Regions from separate parts of the Agarivorans litoreus genome, predicted to be linked through region 1. Evidence: predicted binding sites of a transcription regulator. Region 1 holds the regulator's gene; each other region holds the start of a gene.
What was found. Region 1 encodes LexA, which represses DNA repair genes until DNA is damaged. Its sites were predicted from a motif close to TACTGTATNNNNATACAGTA; they were not measured.

Region 1 (4,160 bases):
TACTCTGGGTAGATTAAACTTGCTGCAAAAATTCGTTTATTTAGTCGTGGATGCTATTGTTAATAATATGTTACTTGAGGTTTCATTAGGCTTACCATGCTAAGGAATGTGTTATGACTCTGACCACAAAAAACTCATTATTCGCCCTATTGCTATTTATTTCATCAATGGCTCAGGCGGCCTTTATTACCACCAATGAAGCTGCATTGGATGAAATATATTCGCAAGCTAGCTTTGGCCAAAACATCATCGATATTCGTATTGGCACTGCCAGCGAGTTGGTGTTTCCGGAGCTGCTTGATATAACCACTAGCGCAGAAGTCACCCAGCTATTCAATCAGCACGTTGGTCCAGCCAATGTAGTTAACTTCTATTTCATCGATACCATTAGTGCCTGTGGCAGCTTTGTTCTTACTGGTATTGTTGGTTGTGGTGAGTATTTTGGTAACGACTTTGTGGTTGAGTCTTCCTATGCTGCAGGGTCTTTTGGTGGAGAGCTATTAGCACATGAACTCGGTCATAACTTAGGTTTGCCGCATAAGGATGGTGCGTTTTTGATGAACCCATCTTTGAACAATCAAACCCTGATTACGCCTGATGAAGTCACGCGTATTTTTAACAGCCCCTTGGTGCAAGGTGATGAAGATTACTATTGGATAGACATTAATCCAGTGCTGATTGTGGCAGAGGCTACCAGAGTTAGTGAGCCGCTATCGGCAGGTTTGTTTGCCAGTATTCTGTTGATGCTAGCATGGAGAAATGCTGGCTTTAAAACAAACAAGGGTGTAACAGTTTGACTGTTACACCCTTGTCACGAGGAGCTCGAGTTACTTTTCTAGTTTAAGAAAGTAATCGAAAATCTCTGGTACATTGCCGTTGCCTAGGCCTGCATCTAATGCAGCGGCTAAGTTTGCAGAAGAACCTTCAGCAATTTTAGATTCTGTGCCTAAGTCTTTTACCATTTCTAAGAAGTAGCCAAGGTCTTTGTTTGCGTTAGCAATAGAGAAACCTAAGTCACTTACACCATCTACTGCGTAGTTTTTACAAAACTGCATGAACGGTGAGTTAGAAGGACCTGCTGACATAATGTCGAATAACTGTTGGCGGTTTACACCAGCGCGATCGGCTACAGCAAATGCTTGCGACATAGCAACAACAGTAGTCATACCCATAAAGTTATTTACTAACTTAGTAGTGTGACCAGCGCCAAGAGCACCTAGGTGGAATACATTTTCACCTTGCTCGTCTAATACCGGTTTAACTTTGTTAAAGGTATCGATATCGCCAGCTGCCATAATGTTTAGCAAGCCATCTTTAGCGTGAGCAGGAGTACGACCTAATGGTGCGTCAATCATGCCGGCACCTTTAGCAGCTAAGTCTTCACCAATCTTACGGGTAGAGGCTGGAATAGAGGTTCCAAAGTCTACTAATACTGCGCCTTCTTTAATGCCGGCTAAAATCCCGTCGTCAGCGTAGATAAGTTTTTCAACTACTGCAGAAGTGGTTAAACAAAGCATTACAATGTCACTAGCTTCTGCTAGTTCTTTTGCTGAGCTTGCTTCTTTAGCACCACGAGCAACACACGTTGCAACAGCCTCTTTATTTAAGTCCATTACATTTAGTTGGTAACCGCGCTTTTGCAGGTTTTCAACCATGTTGCCGCCCATAAGACCAAGGCCGATGAAACCGATGACAGGCTTTGTCATATTCAACTCCAGTAAATCATATTGTATTATTAATTAGCCTAAGCATATACCTCAGTCACTTTTTAAGCAATTGGCTAGTGGCTTTTATTTGTCTTAAAGTATTAATAATTTGATTTTGATCGTGCTAACGATAAATCCTTGCTTCATTGCTCATGCTGTATATACTAACAGTGTGCTGTATAAACTTACAGGTAGACTATGAAGCCCTTAACACCCCGTCAAACAGAAGTATTTGAATTAATTCGTCGTCATATTTCCGAAACGGGTATGCCGCCAACCCGTGCAGAGATCGCTAAAGAATTAGGCTTTCGCTCCGCTAATGCGGCGGAGGAGCACCTACGAGCTCTTGCTAAGAAAGGGGCTATTGAGATGATCCCTGGTGCTTCGCGTGGTATTCGCATTAGTGAAGAGTATTTGCCAGCCAGCGCTAATGAGTCAGTAGCCGAAGACTTAGAACCCGGTTTACCTTTAATTGGCCAAGTGGCTGCAGGCGAGCCTATTTTGGCGCAGGAGCATGTAGAGTCACACTATGCGGTAGATGCTAACTTGTTTAATCCTCATGCTGATTATTTACTGCGGGTGCAGGGAATGAGTATGAAAGACATCGGTATTATGGATGGTGACCTGTTAGCAGTGCATAAAACCAATGATGTTCATAATGGGCAAGTGGTGGTGGCACGTTTAGAAGACGATGTTACGGTTAAGCGTTTTGAGCGCGACGGTAAAATGGTTTACTTGCACCCAGAGAATGAAGAGCTCTCAACTATTGAAGTTGATTTAGAGTATCAAAGCATCGAAATCGAAGGCTTGGCGGTAGGTATTATTCGCACTGCCGATTGGATGTAAGCCTTACATAGCAATAAGTTCCGCCCTTTTTAAGCCCAAATCAGCCCGATTTGGGCTTTTGTCGTTAGCATCACATCTTTTGTGTTTATCTATAAAAATTTCAACAATATATTTACATTTCTTTAACTTAGGGGTTAATTTATAAGCAGTAGCTTGTATTTAGCTGTTGCTGTCTACTACTTTTTGGGGGGAGATTTCCCTTTTTCTGCAGCTACTTTCCTAGTTTGGAAAGTTGTTGTCGTTGGCTACTAGCAAAGGAGAGCGCTGTGGGCCGATGGATTCAGCTAATAATGCTGACATTCTTTTCGTCGCAAGTATTTGCGCAAGAAATGTCATTCAACTTACGTCCGGGTGTTACCGCCATTAGTGAGCAGGTTTATGGCCTGCACATGACAATTTTTTATATTTGTTGTGCTATTGGGGTGCTGGTGTTTGGCGCCATGTTCTGGGCTATTTTTCATCATCGCAAGTCTAAAGGGGCCAAGCCGGCTCAATTTCATGAAAGTACCAAAGTAGAAATTATTTGGACCATCGTTCCTTTCATTATTTTGATTGGCATGGCGATTCCTGCCACTAAAACTCTTTTGGCCATGGAAGATCCTTCCGATGCCGATATCACCATTCAAGTAACAGGGTCCCAGTGGAAGTGGCATTACAAATACTTTGACCGTGAACTGGAATTCTATAGCGTGCTGGCTTCTGATATGGATGAAGTTAACGGCAAGCTGGAAAAACGCAAAAACTACTTGCTTGAAGTAGACCGACCGCTGGTATTGCCCATCGATAAAAAAGTACGCTTTTTGATGACTTCGGAAGATGTTATCCACTCTTGGTGGGTACCCGATTTTGCAGTTAAAAAAGACGCCAACCCAGGCTTTATTAATGAAGCTTGGACCATCATTGATAAACCCGGCATATACCGCGGCCAGTGTGCAGAGTTGTGTGGTAAGGACCACGGCTTTATGCCGATTGTGGTTATTGCTAAAACGCAGGCCGATTACGATGTTTGGTTAGCCGAAGAAGAAGCCGCTTATCAAGCCAAACAGGCCCAAGAGTTAGAGCTGGTTGCTATGACTATGGAGCAAGACGAACTGATGTCGCTGGGCAAAAAAGTCTACGACAAAAGCTGTGCGGCTTGCCACCAAGTTAACGGTGAAGGCTTACCAGGTGTGTTCCCTGGCTTGAAAGACAGCCCAATCGCTATTGGTGATGTGGGCAAACATATTGAAGTAGTTGTGAATGGTGTACCGGGCACTGCGATGCAAGCCTTTGGTAAACAGCTAGGTTTAAAAGAGCTGGCTGCCGTAATTACTTACGAGCGTAACGCTTGGGGTAATGATACCGGTGATTTAGTGCAGGCCAAGGATGTTGTGGCCGTGCAAAACGCAGCGCAGTAGGGAGAGAGATAATGAGCACGATTAGTGACGTTCATGCTGACCATGATGAGCACCATCACGGTGCCCCGCGCGGTTTAATGCGTTGGGTATTAACCACTAACCATAAAGACATTGGTTCAATGTATTTGTGGTTTAGTTTTGCCATGTTTATTACCGGTGGCGCAATGGCGATGGTGATCCGCGCCGAGCTGTTCCAACCAGGTTTACAATT
Region 2 (4,160 bases), 1.0 Mb from region 1:
ATTATTTGACTCTCTGGTCAAATCTAAAGGGCGATACAGTTTTTTATTCCGTATCGCCAAGTTTACAAGTTGTTATTTAAGACCTTAATTCTTACCAAGAACCTGTGCTTGGCATAGATGCCCAAGGCTCTTGTGGAGGTAGAGATTCACCTTGTTGCAACAGCTCTACGGAGATCCCATCTGGAGAAACGATAAATGCCATGTGGCCGTCTCTTGGTGGGCGGTTAATGGTTACACCGGCATCTTGCAGTTTTTGACACAAGCCATAAATGTCTTCTACCGACACCGCAATGTGACCAAAGTTACGACCGCCGGTGTAGCTTTCCTGTTGACCATTTTCATCTGGCCAGTTGTAAGTTAATTCTAAGCAAGGCGCGTTTTCGGCTTTTACTCGCTCAATGTCTTCATCGGCAGCCAAATAGATAAGAGAAAAACGCCCCTGTTCGCTTTCGTAACGACGCACTTCGCTCATGCCAAGTAAATCGCAGTAGAATCGCATGGATTCGTCGAGATCTTTAACTCGAACCATGGTGTGAAGAAACTTCATATTGTCTTCCTGTTAGTTTAATAATGATTAGATTTTTGCTAATCCTGAGTAATGCAGAGATCCCCTTTGGGAATACAGCTACAACTCAAGATATAGCCTTGTTGTTTTTCATCGTCGGTTAATCCGCTATCTTCTAATACTTCAACTTCACCACTTTGCAGCTTAACTTTGCAGCTGCCACAAAAGCCGCCACGACAAGAGTAAGCTAAGTTTAGGCCTGCTTGCTCTGCTTGCTCTAACAAGTTTTGCTGATTGTTGCCTTGAAGGTAGGTATCCCAACTGTCGAATAAAATATTTAGTGCTTTAGTCTCTGAGCTGGTGGTTGCGTGATGACCAAAGCTCTCTTCGTAATAATCGTCTTCATGTAAACCTAAAGCTAACAGTTGTTCTTTAGCGCTTTGCATAAAGGTTTGCGGGCCACATACATAAACAGCGCGTTGCTCTAAATCTGCTACATCCATCAACATGCCACGGTTTAGGCGGCCTTGATAGCCTTGCCAGTTTTCAGGGGCTTGTTGGGTGAGTGTATAGCGGATACTACAGTGACTAAAGCTTTGGCTAAGTAGCGCTAGTTCTTGCTCGGCAATGAGATCCTTTTCACTATGAGCACTATGCAAAAACACAATGTCGCGGTCGATATTCAAATCACTTAAATAGCGCAGCATAGACAACATAGGGGTAATACCGCTACCGGCGGAGAGTAAAAGTAATTTGGCATTGTTGCTTTGCTTAACATGAAAATCACCATCGGGGGCATGGGCTTTTAAGCTCATGCCTGGCTTGAGGGTATCATGAAGCCAGTTAGACACTTGGCCATTTAACACCCGTTTAACGGTTATGGCTAAGCGTTGTGGGCGAGTGGGGGAGCTAGAAAGCGTGTAGTTGCGGCGCAGTGGCTTTCCGTCAACTTCAAACTCGAAGCCTATATATTGGCCTGGCAAATATTCGCTTAAGGCTTTCTCGGGGGCTTCAAAGATAAAGGTTTTTACATCGTGAGTTTCTTGTTTTACTGCTAAACAACGTAATTCAAGTGCCTCAGCTTGTTGCCACTGTTGTTTGTCTGGGGAAGCTTGGCTTGGTTTATTTACGTTTTCTGGGTAACGCTCTGGTGTGCGAGTTTCAAGCACTTCTACTGGGTCGCATAAGCTAATATTTCCGCTGTTAAGCGCAACGACATTTTGCCCAAAATAAAGATTCCCGTCTTCACCTTGGCGATACTTAGCTAGAGTACTAAGTGGTTCTTTATTGGCATCAAACTCACCGGTGCGCTGATCAAGGGTGGTAAATACACAACGTGAGCAAGGGTTTTGCACTTCAAATTCTACTTCACCAATCTTAAAGCGCTTCCAGCCGTCCTCGGCAAAGGCTTCAGTATTTTTTACCACTAAGTTGGGGCGAAATTGTTCCATGCTGTGTTTGGTGGTAGAGCGTAGGTTCAAGTCTTCAAGTGATGCTTCTGAGATCAATAACAGTGGGTAACCATCGGCAAAGGCGACTTGGCTGTCACGCTGTTTTACCAAACGAGATGAGTGTTCACCAAAAAATACTAAATGGCACTTTTCCCCCAAATAGCGACTAAACCATTGGTCGTAAGATTCACTGCAATGCTGGGCTTGCACTGTATCTTTCCAAATCATGATTTCTTTGTAGTTATGTGAGAACTCGGCATATTGTATCGTTAGGTTTGGCATGTTTTTGGCTCTTAGCTGCAAACCCGTTTGGGTAAGCGCAGCATGAACTTGAGCCAGCTTGGGATGAGTACGTGCGGTAATTTGTTTGCCATCCGGTTGGCAAACCACAAAGCGCCGATCAAAGGCTAAGCCATGTTCTTCAACAAAGGCATGATTTAGATGAATACCTGCGGTTGATTTAATCGGATAAACACTTAATTGACTAACACGAGCATCATTCACTGCTTGAGTTTCCTTTTGCCTATTTAATCTAGCAATAGTACTCAAGGTGATTTCATCAAGCTATAGCTAACGGGTGGTTTCCTCATGCTATTGGCTAAATAGTTCACTTGGCAAATTGAACACTAATATTTATACTGTTTTTATATACAGTTTTGAGGCGATAGCTGTGGCCGATTTACAGCCAATACAACGTAAAATAATCCATGTAGATATGGACTGTTTTTATGCAGCTGTTGAAATGCGGGACCAGCCAGAGCTAGCCAACGTTCCTCTGGCTGTGGGCGGTATGCGCAGCGGTCGCGGGGTGTTGACAACTTGTAACTACCTTGCGCGTGAATACGGTGTTCGCTCAGCCATGCCAACCCATAAAGCACTACAACTTTGCCCACATTTGGTATTAGTGCCTCCACGCATGCAGGTTTACCAAGCAGTGAGTAAACAAGTACAAGGCATTTTTCATCAATACGCCGATGCTATAGAGCCGCTGTCTTTAGATGAAGCTTACCTAGATGTAAGTAATAGTGAGGCCTGCAGAGGTTCGGCCACACTTATCGCGGAACAAATCCGCCAAGATATCTTTGCTAAAACAGGGCTAACAGCATCTGCTGGTGTGGCGCCTGTGAAGTTTTTAGCCAAAATTGCTTCAGATTTAAATAAACCCAATGGTGTATATGTTATTAAACCGCAGCAAGTCAGTGAGTTTATCGAGACCTTAGCGCTCGAAAAAATCTCAGGCGTTGGCAAGGTGAGCATTGAAAAACTGCATCATCAAGGTTTGTATACCGGCGGTGATGTTCGCCGTGCAGATAAAGACAAGTTAAAGCAGCTATTTGGTAAATTTGGCGAGATGTTGTGGCTGCGTTGTCAGGGGGTAGACGAGCGAGCTGTAAGTAACGACCGTAAGCGAAAATCGGTGGCGGTAGAGCGCACCTTTGCTAAAGACGAAGATAACCAAGCTATTTTGGTAGAGCGCTTGTTAGCCTTGCTGCCTGAGCTTAAGCGTCGCAGTGAAAAGCACTTAAAACAAGCCAAGATGAATAAGCTTGGGGTGAAGGTAAAATTTGCAGATTTTCAACAAACCACTAAAGAGCAACAGTGTCAGCATATTGATGAGTCGGCATTATTGGAGTTGTTTGAAGAGGCGCTTGCTAGAGGGAAGGGAAAGGCGGTGCGGCTAATTGGTTTGCATATTGGTTTGGCTTATGAGCAGCAAAACCAGTCGCCACAACTGGTTTTGCCGTTTGAATCGTTAACTACTTAACTTCATGCTGAGGATGATAAGCAAACTGGCACAGAAACCAGTTTGCCTTCTTAAACAGGGTTTACTATTTAGTTGGGATGTTTTTCAGCACACTGAGTAATAGTTGCCAGTATTTTTCTACAGCGGCAATTTCTACTTTCTCATCAGGGCTATGTGGGAATTTAATGGTAGGGCCAAAAGAAGCCATGTCCCACTCTGGGTAAGCGCTTTTAAATAAACCGCATTCTAGGCCGGCGTGAATAACCATTACATTTGGGCACTTGCCAAATAGCTCTTGGTAGCTTTGCTGAACCACATTTTTCATTACCGAGTTAGCTTCTGGTTTCCATCCAGGGTAGGCGCCAGTATGGCTAATTTCAGCGTTGGTTAAGCTGAACAATGACGCCAAGCTCGCTTCAACTTGTAAACGGCTTGAATCGATGAGCGAACGCACTAATAT
Region 3 (4,160 bases), 1.6 Mb from region 1:
AAACAAGCCGATAAATGACATATCAGAGTGCACCGAGTAAATCCTCTTTTAATGTTTCAGGAATGGCCGTGGCCTTCATTGATGACAATGTGACACAAGCTACAGTAACCATTCCCTGGGCGATGACTTGTTGATCAGCATTTCTAATGGTTTGTTCAAATACCAAGCTGGCTCTTTTCATTTTATTGATGGTGGTTTCTACCGAGAGCATTTGGTTGAATAAAGCAGGAAGTTTGTAATCGATATTTAGCGAGCGCACAACAAAACACAAATCTTGTTTCATTAATACATCTTGATCATAGCCAAGCTCGCGCAACCACTCTGTGCGGCCTCGTTCGAAGTACTTAATATGGTTGGCGTGATAAACCACCCCGCCAGCATCGGTATCTTCGTAATAAACCCGAACAGCTAAAACCGACATTACACCTATCCCAAATATATAATTACAAATTACTATACACAGGCTGGTGCCCAAGGTTAAGACTCTAGACACTTAATTTAGATAATTGATAAAGAAAATTGGAATAACGGCTTAAAATTAAACACTTTAAGCTCATTTTTTGGCTATGTTGTCGTTATTAAACGACAGCATTTTTATCGTTTAGGAAGGTCTAATCCGAGGTGTAAATAGGCTTTATCACTAGCAATGCGCCCGCGGGGAGTGCGTTGCAAAAAACCTTGTTGAATTAAGAAAGGTTCTAGCACATCTTCTATGGTTTCTTTATCTTCACCTATTGCAGCTGCCAGGTTGTCTAAACCCACCGGGCCACCAGCAAACGTTTCGGTAATGGCTTTAAGTAGCTTGGTATCCATGTAATCGAAGCCAGCGCTGTCTACGCTAAGCAAATCGAGTGCTTGCGCAGCAACTTTTTGAGTGACTTTACCGTCAAATTTCACATCGGCATAATCACGAACTCTACGTAATAAGCGATTTGCTATTCTTGGGGTTCCTCGAGAACGTTTAGCGACTTCCCAGGCTCCTTCTCCATCTAAGTCTAAATTGAGATAATGAGCACTTCGTTTAACGATATCGGATAAGTCTTTAGTATTGTAAAACTCTAGACGCTGTACGATGCCAAACCTGTCACGCAGAGGAGAAGTTAGCATTCCTGCTCTAGTGGTTGCACCAATCAAGGTAAAAGGCGGTAAATCCAACTTAATTGAACGCGCTGCCGGTCCTTCGCCGATCATAATATCCAGCTGATAATCTTCCATTGCTGGATATAACACTTCTTCTACTACAGCACTTAAGCGGTGAATTTCGTCGATAAATAATACGTCGCCAGGCTCTAAGTTAGTTAACAGCGCCGCTAAGTCACCGGCTTTTTCTAACACCGGGCCAGAGGTAGTTTTAATATTCACCTCTAACTCGTTAGCCACAATATTAGCCAAAGTGGTTTTACCTAAGCCAGGTGGGCCGAAAATGAGCAAATGATCTAAAGCATCGTCACGACGACGAGCAGCCTCAATAAAAATGTCTAACTGCTCTACAACCGCGTCTTGACCGGTGTAATCTTCGAGCTTTTTCGGTCTAATCGCTCGATCTACACTCTCTTCTTCGGGTACTGGTGTGGCTGCTACCAAACGGTCAGCTTCAATCATCTAAATTACCTTTGTTACAGTGCCGCTTTTAAGGCTTCTCTAATTAGCTCTTCACTACTCAAGCCGCTGGTCCATACTTGTTTAACCAACTTATCGGCTTGATTACCTTTATAACCCAAAGACTCTAGCGCCGCGATGGCTTCATCTCTAGGATCTACACTTGCTTGTAAAGGTAAATCGCCATGGCTGCTTAGGCTATCACTAATTGGCGTTTCTGGAAGTTCTACATTCCAGTTTTTCAAGCGGTCTTTCATTTCTACCAATAAACGCTCAGCAGTTTTTTTACCAATGCCCGGTACTTTCACTAGGCTCGATAGGTCTTCATGTTTAACCGCAAACACAAACTGTTCACAACTTAAACCAGATAAAATAGCTAATGCTACTTTAGGCCCAATGCCATTTACTTTTATCAACTCTCTAAACAAAGAGCGTGAAGCCTTATCATGAAAACCATAAAGCAACTGGGCATCTTCTCGCACAATAAAGTGAGTTAACAAGCGCACAGACTCACCCAGTTCAGGTAATTGATAAAAACAGTTCATGGGTAATTGAATCTCGTAGCCTACTCCAGCCACATCAATTAAAACAAAGGGGGGGACTTTTTCTTCTAAGATACCTTTAATGGTAGCGATCACTGCATAAACTCCTAAACTAACTGCGCTTAGCTTAACTCAAAGACTGGATATATATCCAGTCTTTGAGTTAAAAGTTTACTTAGCATCAATTAAGCCCTAATAGGTTTTAGTCTTCAGTATTAGGCCTTATTCATGTTGCAGCGATTTGTGTTTATGAACCAAGTTCCAATCGGCTAATACCGCATAAGCTGCCGGAATAATAAATAGCACCATCATAGTGGACGCAATAATGCCAAATACTATCGACACCACAATTGGTTGCACAACTTGAGCTTGTAAGCTGGTTTCCAGCAATAAAGGCAACAATCCTGCAGCCGTAGTCAAGGAGGTTAAAAACACTGCCCGAAAGCGCTCTTTACTGGCATTCACTACCGCTTGATAAACATCGTCCCCCTCATCTAAATGATAACGGATATACTGCACCAGCAATATTGAATCGTTAGTTACAATACCCGCTAGGGAAATAAAGCCCAAAATAGACGGCATGCTTAAGTTATGGCCTAACAAAAAGTGGCCCCACAATACGCCTATTAAGGCCATTGGAATCACCGTAAGCACCACTACTGGCTCTAAGTAACTTCTAAATTGAAAACTCAAAATAGCAAACACACCAAATATACCAATAGCAAAACTTTTGCTTAAAGAAGCCCCTACTTTCGCGCTCTCTTTGGCTTCACCTTCAAAATCTATCCGTAGGCCTGGGAACTGTTTTTGAAGCTCAGGCAAAAAGCTTTTTTGTACCAGTTGCATTACCTCGTTAGTATTCGCAACTCGGGTATCAACATCTGCCATTACTGTCACGGTGCGTAAACTGTTAATTCGTTGAATGCGTACATAAGCGCGCTGATATTCGATATTTGCTATCGACGATAACGGTACTTGCTGTCCATCGGCTAACACAATGGGAAAATTTGCTAAGGCTTGCAAGCTTCCGGATTGTTGTTTGTTAAGCCTTACGTCTATTTGCATATTTTCTGGGCCAATTTGAAACTCGTCGGCAATGACGCCTTGGTAAGAAGCGCGCAACTGCTCAGCAACCATTTGGCCATTCACCATAAATGACTCTGCACCACCTCGAAGAGAAATAACCACCTCTTCCTTGCCTGGTCGCATATCATCTAAAATGCTATTCACACCCTGAAACTTGCCCAAATAAGCTTGTAGCTCAACAGAAGCGGATTTTAGTGTATCTAGATTAGAGTGCTGCAAGCGAACTTCAATCGCCCGCCCTGCTGGCCCCATCGCCGGTTGAGTAAACGCCAACGCTAAAGGTAAAGCTTGCTCGCCAACTTGCTCGCGCCAAGCCGCAATAAAATCTTCGATATAACTATTGCGAACCTCTGCCGAGAGTAGATCAAGACGCACTGTAGCCACATGCGGCCCCGACTCGCCAGCATCGGCATTAAAATTATATTGCGCAGTTATATCGTGAATAAGCGTTTGAGGTTCATTGTTATCTTGGGTGAACCGTTCTCCAACTTGTTGCGCCGCATTTACGATTTCAGTAACTAGCGCCTCCGTTTGGCTCAAACTCGACCCAGGAGGAAGAATGATCCTTGCCTCTGCAATATCGCCATCTAACTCGGGAAAGGCGGTAAATTTAACTAAACCACTAATCACCAGTGAAAAAGATAACAGCAATAAACCCAAAGTTGCCCCTAGCGAGACGTAACGCCATTTCACTACAAAGGCTACTGCTGGTACTAACTTATTAAGGCGGAAGTTCTCGAAAGCATTTAAAAATTTAGCTTTAAACCCACTACTAGGCCGTTCAATTCCTTTGTGCTGCAAAGTATGACGAAGATGGTTAGGCAAAATTAAAAATGCTTCTACCAAACTAATGCATAGCACCAATAACAAGGCCATGGGAACCACGCTTAATACAGCCCCCATTTGACCGTCTAACCACATCAAACTTCCCAG

Region 2: a site for LexA is predicted at 2,593-2,612, ahead of dinB (DNA polymerase IV). Genes of this name have one in related genera too.
Region 3: a site for LexA is predicted at 2,279-2,298, ahead of ruvA (Holliday junction branch migration protein RuvA). Genes of this name have one in related genera too.

What each region holds. Positions count from the first base shown of each region.
Region 1 is NZ_BLPI01000001.1:1,770,634-1,774,793, reverse strand. It holds gene K5L93_RS08215 (zinc metalloprotease) at 114-797, shown strand; gene K5L93_RS08210 (NAD(P)-dependent oxidoreductase) at 828-1,706, opposite strand; gene lexA (transcriptional repressor LexA) at 1,905-2,552, shown strand; gene coxB (cytochrome c oxidase subunit II) at 2,843-3,949, shown strand; gene ctaD (cytochrome c oxidase subunit I) at 3,961-4,160, shown strand, end outside.
Region 2 is NZ_BLPI01000001.1:759,829-763,988, reverse strand. It holds gene gloA (lactoylglutathione lyase) at 92-547, opposite strand; gene K5L93_RS03500 (hybrid-cluster NAD(P)-dependent oxidoreductase) at 586-2,460, opposite strand; gene dinB (DNA polymerase IV) at 2,627-3,721, shown strand; gene K5L93_RS03490 (aminoacyl-histidine dipeptidase) at 3,786-4,160, opposite strand, start outside.
Region 3 is NZ_BLPI01000001.1:124,990-129,149, forward strand. It holds gene tolQ (protein TolQ) at 1-33, opposite strand, end outside; gene ybgC (tol-pal system-associated acyl-CoA thioesterase) at 23-421, opposite strand; gene ruvB (Holliday junction branch migration DNA helicase RuvB) at 595-1,602, opposite strand; gene ruvA (Holliday junction branch migration protein RuvA) at 1,617-2,237, opposite strand; gene K5L93_RS00625 (efflux RND transporter permease subunit) at 2,364-4,160, opposite strand, start outside.